DNA from 3 places in the Brevibacillus sp. NRRL NRS-603 genome. Region 2 is predicted to be linked to each of the others. Evidence: riboswitches for the same ligand, from Rfam matches in the RefSeq annotation. Region 2 holds a riboswitch; each other region holds the start of a gene.
What was found. A riboswitch is a leader RNA that binds a small molecule or an ion and turns the genes downstream of it on or off. The one in region 2 is predicted to bind lysine.

Region 1 (2,268 bases), on a different contig from region 2:
CCGTGATTTTGGCTACATCTTCATCGTGTGCAACTCCACTTACTACTCTTCCTGTTTCCATGTTGGCAACCTCCTCAACGTACGTACCATCTTCGGCAGTAAAGCTGGAGCGGACGACCAGCCTTACTTTATATTTTTTCGCAGCCTCTACTGACCTAGGATGAAGAACCCCTGCACCGAGGTTCGCCAGCTCCAGCATCTCATCATACGAGATTGTATCCAGCTTGCTTGCGGCTGGAACCACTCGCGGATCAGCTGTGTACACTCCAGACACGTCCGTAAAGATTTCGCATTTCTCAGCGTTCAAGCTCGCTGCGAGTGTAACCGCAGATGTATCCGATCCACCGCGGCCGAGCGTTGTAATTTCACCTTCGTCACTGATCCCTTGGAATCCTGCCACGATGACCACACGACCACGGCCGAGCTCAGATTGAATCCGCTCTGGATCAATCTGCTTGATCCGTGCTCTTCCGTGAATTGCTTCCGTAGTGATTCCAGCCTGCCAGCCCGTAAGAGAAATGGCATCGTAGCCTTTGCTATGCAAGGCCATCGACAAAAGCGCGATCGATACCTGCTCCCCCGTGGTCAGCAGCATATCCATTTCACGTTCAGATGGATATGCGCTAATCTGCTTGGCCATGTCTACCAATACGTCAGTAGATTTGCCCATTGCAGAAACAACGACTACCACATCATGCCCTTCTTCTTTGTAGCTGACAATTCGATCCGCAACTCGTAAAATTCGCTCAATGGTACCTACAGAGGTGCCTCCGTATTTCTGCACGATCAACCCCATGCGGCTTCTCTCCCTTTTTCTCATATCCAATGTTGGTATTTATCTCGTATCGTATGGTTTTTCACTATTCTCTCTATAAGGAAAAGTCTTTCATTTTTATTTTACAAAAAAGGCACCGACAAGGAATAAGACCTGCCGCTGCCTACTGTTTCGACATACCGGTTCCTCCCTCCCAATACACGCGGACAACGAAGATTGACAGTAAACACCATCAAAACTCACATTGACACACCGTGAGATAGCTCTCCATCTGACAATTGGTCATTGTGCAGATGACAGTCCTGCATTTGTTCAACGCAGACCCAGCATGGAGAAAAGCGGGTTTCCCTCCACACTTCGGCGAATTCCCCTTTCCCGTCCCCTTCACAGATACCCGATCTCAGGGTGGTACTCTTGGTTTTCGCGCCTCTACCTCACTCCATAATGGAAGTGAGGCTAACTATTCTGTTTGAATCGGATTATATCATGAGTCTAAAAATGGATCAATTCCTTTTTAGAGGTTGTTTCAAAAGTTCCATTTGCTATGTGTCCAGCTTGCGCAGATGCCCGATGATTTCTTTTGCCAGCTTGTCGCCGATCCCTAATTGGCGGAAGTCCTCGACGGTCGCCTCACGCATTTTTTTCAACGAGCCAAAATGAGAGAACAACAGCTTGCGCCGCTTTTCACCGATACCCGGGATCTCATCCAGCTGTGACGAGAGCATCGTTTTTGTCCGGGATTGTCTGTGGAACGTAATAACAAAACGGTGGACCTCGTCTTGGATGCGCTGCAACAAATAAAATTCGTAGCTGTCGCGTCTAAGATTCACAGGCTCTGGAGGATCTCCGTACATGAGCTGAGCGGTGCGGTGCTTCTCGTCCTTCGCGAGTCCACAGACGGGAATATAGAGTCCCAGCTCGTTTTCCAGAACGTCCATAGCCGCACTGATCTGGCCTTTTCCACCATCGATCACAATCAGGTCGGGCATGGGCTGGTTTTCTTTTAGCAGGCGAGAGTAACGACGGCGAACGACTTCGCGCATGGAGCCGTAATCATCTGGCCCCTCGACGGTCTTGATCTTGAATTTGCGGTATTCCTTTTTGTCAGGGCGCCCGTCTGTAAAGACAATCATCGCAGACACAGGCTCTGTTCCCTGAATGTTGGAGTTGTCAAATGCTTCAATTCGATGCGGAACCGGAATCCCTAAAATGTGTCCGAGATTGTGCACTGCTTGGACCGTACGAGCATCGTCCTTGGACATCAGCGCGAATTTCTCCTGCAAAGCAATGCGGGCGTTCTCGGAAGCCATCTTCACGAGCTCATGCTTTTTGCCTCTTTTCGGCGCATGGACCTTGATGCCCAGCCACTCACTCAAAAGCTCCGGTTCACTCTCTTGCGGGAGCAAAATTTCTTTTGGAAGTGCATTTTGCTTGTCGTAGTAGAACTGGCTCACATAAGACATGAAATCTTCGGTTTCGCTGCCATAGTATGG
Region 2 (2,268 bases):
TCCATGACAAAGAGCATGCCTTCTTGTTCACAGATCGCAGCTACCTCTCGCAAGAACGCTTCCGTTAGCGGCACGACACCGCCGGAACCCAAGACTGGCTCCATCAGGACCGCAGCAGGTCTTGCTTCCTGGCAAATCGCTCGCAATCCTTCCGTATCCTCCACATCCAGTTCATAAACAGGAAAAGCCGGCTGAGGAAAGTCCTGATAGACGTGAGCCTGCCTCGTCAGACGTACTGCTCCGAGTGTTCGCCCATGAAAGCTGTTGCGTAATACAACGATGCCTTCACGATCTGCTCCCTCGTTTTTCGTCCATTTGTGAATCAGCTTGATCGCAGACTCAGTGGCCTCAGCACCAGAGTTAGTGAAAAACACCTTACCGCTAATACTGTTCGCAACCAAACGCTCGGCTAAACGAATAGCCGGCTTGTTTAAAAATACATTGGAAATATGCAAGAAGCGCTCTCCCTGCTCACGCAGAGCCTGTACAATGCGCGGATGAGAATGCCCCAGAACGTTTACCGCGAGTCCAGTAAACAAGTCGAGATAACTCTTCCCGTTCGTATCGTACAAGTAATTTCCTTCGCCTTTATCTATGGCAATCGGAAGTCTTTTGTAAGAGGAGACGATATATTGTTCATCGAGCGAACGCCAGTCCATTTGCACTCTCTCCCTTACAGCTGACGTAGCTCCTGCTTGATCTCTGTCTTGGAACGAGTTTTTTCATCAATTTGCTTGATCACGCGTGCAGGCGTTCCCGCAACTACCACGTAAGGAGGCACATCTTCAATGACGACAGCACCTGCTGCAACGACAGCACCTTTTCCTACACGTACACCTTCCAGAATGACAGCATTTGCTCCGATGACAACATCGTCCTCGACAACAACTGGCTGTGCAGATGGCGGCTCGATAACGCCCGCGATAACTGATCCCGCGCCGATGTGGCAGTTTTTCCCGATGGTTCCACGTCCACCTACTACAACATTCATGTCGATCATCGTACCTTCACCGATAACTGCACCAATGTTAATGGAAGCACCCATCATGATGACCGCGTTGTTACCAATTGTCACTTGGTCACGAATAATTGCGCCTGGCTCAATACGGGCTTGAATCCCTTTTGTATCCAGCAATGGAATAGCGGAGTTGCGGCGGTCGCTTTCTACTACATAATCTTCAATTTTGTCTGCGTTAGCAGCGAGCACTGGCTCAATCTCTTTCCACTCACCAAAAACAACACCAGTAGGACCCGTAATGAAGGCTTTGGAGCTCGCACCGAAGTCGATTCCCTCCAGGTTCCCTTTCACATATACCTTCACCGGTGTTTTCTTTTCGCTTTTTTGAATAAACGCGATAATTTCGTTAGCATCCATCATGTTCACAGTTACATCCTCCTCAAAATAACAGCATGGTAAATCAAAAAAAGCAATGAGTGCATTCGCTATCTCATTGCTCTTGATACTACATAAGCAAATCATAAATAGCGCTCCACAAAAAGACGTACGGTCCATTGTGACAGGATGTTCATTTTTCATGAGACACCCCAGCCTGTGCTACGTAGGGGCATAGCATAAGCTTCGGCGCTTTAGCCTTTCTTCCTTCTCCTGCCCCCTGGCAGATTGCGAAAAGACTTACTCTTCTTCGGCGCACCTCTATTTTAGTGTACATTATTATAATTTTATTTAACTCTACCAAAATCAATGAAACGTGGCAATAAGAAAAAAGTTATTGACAACGATTCTCATTTTCATTATTTTATTTATTGAGAATGATACTCATTATCTAATTGGAGGGTTTACGTTTTATGAGCATTTTGATGGTTTACGCGAGCATGACAGGGAATACACAGGAAATTGCTGAAGCAATTGCAGAAGGTATTCGTTCCACTGGTGCTGAGCTGGAGATAAAAGAAGTGATGGATGCAAACGCAAAAGAACTCGAAGCTTACGACGGAATCTTGCTTGGCGCCTACACATGGGGCGATGGCGAACTGCCAGACGAATGCCTGGATTTTTATGAGGAAATGGACGATATTGACCTCAGCGGGAAAAAGGTCGTTGCTTTTGGCTCTTGCGACTCCGCTTACGAGCATGTCGGTGCAGCTGTTGATATTTTGCTGAAAAAGGCGAGCGAGCGCGGCGCGGAAACTCCTCTGGAAGGCTTGAAAATCGAGCTTTCTCCTACTGCAAAAGAAGTGGAAACTTGCAAAGCATTTGGGGTATCGTTTGCTGAATTGCTCGGCTAATTGATGTTTCCCAAATACTCT
Region 3 (2,268 bases), on a different contig from region 2:
TTCATCAATCTGTTTCACAGACGAGGAGGAAGCGTATGAATCGGAAGGAATTGCTTTTGCACGGATGGGCATGTGCGTATGACAAGGAAGACTGGTATCCACCCTTAAAAGAAGCGCTTTCCGGGGTATCGGCAGTCGAGGCTAGCTGGCGCCCTGTGGGAGAAGCAGCCAACACGATCTGGGAAAACGTCAGTCACCTTCTTTATTACAAAGAACGCCTGTTGCATCGTCTTTTGGGCACTGAATTTCCTGGCTCCGCTGAGACGAACGATGATACCTTCACCCCATCCGGCGGTCCAGATGACGAAGACGCTTGGCAAGCTACCCTCTTGCGAATGGAAAGCGTCCATCGCCACATTCATGAACAGCTTTCCTTGCTGACGGATGAAGAGTTAAACCAGATCGCTACCTATACACCCATTTACCAAAATGTAATGAGTCTTGTCTTGCATGATGCTTTTCACACGGGACAAATCGTCCAAATTCGCAAGCTGCAAGGCTCTTGGCCTGCCAGACGCTCATTTGAATAACAAAATTTCACATTGATTAATCCTGAACAATCCTTTATATTTGATGAATCACATAATTTCATACATGTTATCCTCATCTTTCACGGTGAGGATAGAGGTCGCGGCTTTTATATCATCCTGTACGAGATTCAGAGAAAATCAATGACTCCAGGTAAGGAAAATCCGCCGAAGCTCATATCGCGTCTCTGTGCGATTGGGTTGGGGCTGTACTCGAAAGGGGCAGAACTGTCACGTTTGCATGCCAAGCAAACGTGGTGAGCTATCTTCAGTGAAGGCTTGGTGGGGATTGGATGATACCGCCCTATGCCATTTTTTGGCTATGGCGGTTTTTTAATTTCCGACCTTCCTTCTCAAAAATCTAGAAAGGTCGTGCAAGCAGCTTATGTCACAAAATCAATTGCAACGTGGTTTAAAAGCCCGACACCTGACGATGATCGCCATCGGCGGCTCGATTGGGACGGGATTGTTTCTCGCGAGCGGAGGCTCGATTCATTCCGCCGGACCAGGTGGAGCTTTAGTCGCCTATCTCGCCATTAGTATCATGGTTTACTTTTTAATGACCAGCTTGGGGGAAATGGCGGCTTTCATGCCTGTTTCCGGTTCGTTTTCGACGTATGCCACACGCTTCGTCGATCCATCTCTCGGCTTTGCTCTTGGCTGGAACTACTGGTACAACTGGGCCATTACCATTGCCGTCGAGCTGTCAGCTTCCGCACTTATTATGAAATATTGGTTCCCAGATACCCCAGCGATCGTGTGGAGCGCTTTGTTCCTCGGATTGCTGTTTGCCTTGAATCTCCTGTCTGTGAAAGCCTATGGAGAATCTGAATATTGGTTCGCCTTGATTAAAGTAGTAACAGTTATCATCTTTATTATTGTGGGTGTGTTGATGATTTTTGGCATTATGGGTGGTCAAGCAGTTGGCTTCCAAAACTTCACCAAAGGCGACGCGCCATTCAATGGTGGCTTCATGGCCCTGCTCGGTGTCTTTATGATTGCCGGATTCTCTTTCCAAGGGACAGAGCTAGTTGGTGTCGCAGCCGGTGAGAGCGAAGACCCTGCCCGCAACATTCCGAAGGCCATCCGTCAAATTTTTTGGCGCATCTTGCTCTTCTACATCCTCGCTATTTTGATCATCGGGTTGTTGGTTCCATACGATAATCCAAATCTGATCAGTGGCGACCTTACGGATATTGCGATCAGTCCGTTTACGATTGTATTTGAAAATGCCGGATTCGCTTTTGCAGCATCTGTCATGAATGCCGTTATTCTCACGTCTGTATTGTCTGCTGGTAACTCTGGCATGTACGCCTCTACACGCATGCTGTGGAACTTGGCGAAAGAAGGAAAAGCACCAAAATGGTTCGCAAAAGTAACAAGTAACGGCGTACCGATCAATGCCTTGATCTTGACTGCGCTCATCGGCGCCCTTGCTTTTCTGTCCTCTCTGTTTGGGGAAGGCGAAGTGTATGTATGGCTTTTGAATGCGTCCGGTATGTCGGGCTTCATCGCTTGGCTGGGAATTGCCGTTAGTCACTACCGTTTCCGCAAAGCGTTTATCGCTCAGGGCCGTGACTTAAGCGAATTGCCTTATCGGGCAAAGTGGTTCCCGTTTGGACCGATTTTTGCCTTCATCATTTGCTGTATCGTTATTTTGGGGCAAAACTACTCCGCATTCTTGGGTGGAACGATCGACTGGTATGGCGTCCTGGTCTCTTACATTGGCCTGCCACTCTTC

Region 1: it holds a riboswitch for lysine, as region 2 does, so the genes downstream of both, C7R94_RS12240 (aspartate kinase) here and dapD (2,3,4,5-tetrahydropyridine-2,6-dicarboxylate N-acetyltransferase) in region 2, are expected to answer to the same signal.
Region 3: it holds a riboswitch for lysine, as region 2 does, so the genes downstream of both, C7R94_RS03500 (amino acid permease) here and dapD (2,3,4,5-tetrahydropyridine-2,6-dicarboxylate N-acetyltransferase) in region 2, are expected to answer to the same signal.

The regions. Positions count from the first base shown of each region.
Region 1 is NZ_PXZN01000013.1:73,618-75,885, reverse strand. It holds gene C7R94_RS12240 (aspartate kinase) at 1-796, opposite strand, end outside; lysine riboswitch at 1,028-1,215, opposite strand; gene uvrC (excinuclease ABC subunit UvrC) at 1,318-2,268, opposite strand, start outside.
Region 2 is NZ_PXZN01000016.1:263,967-266,234, reverse strand. It holds gene C7R94_RS16460 (aspartate aminotransferase family protein) at 1-659, opposite strand, end outside; gene dapD (2,3,4,5-tetrahydropyridine-2,6-dicarboxylate N-acetyltransferase) at 674-1,384, opposite strand; lysine riboswitch at 1,476-1,665, opposite strand; gene C7R94_RS16450 (flavodoxin) at 1,807-2,247, shown strand.
Region 3 is NZ_PXZN01000008.1:31,427-33,694, reverse strand. It holds gene C7R94_RS03505 (DinB family protein) at 36-530, shown strand; lysine riboswitch at 615-800, shown strand; gene C7R94_RS03500 (amino acid permease) at 913-2,268, shown strand, end outside.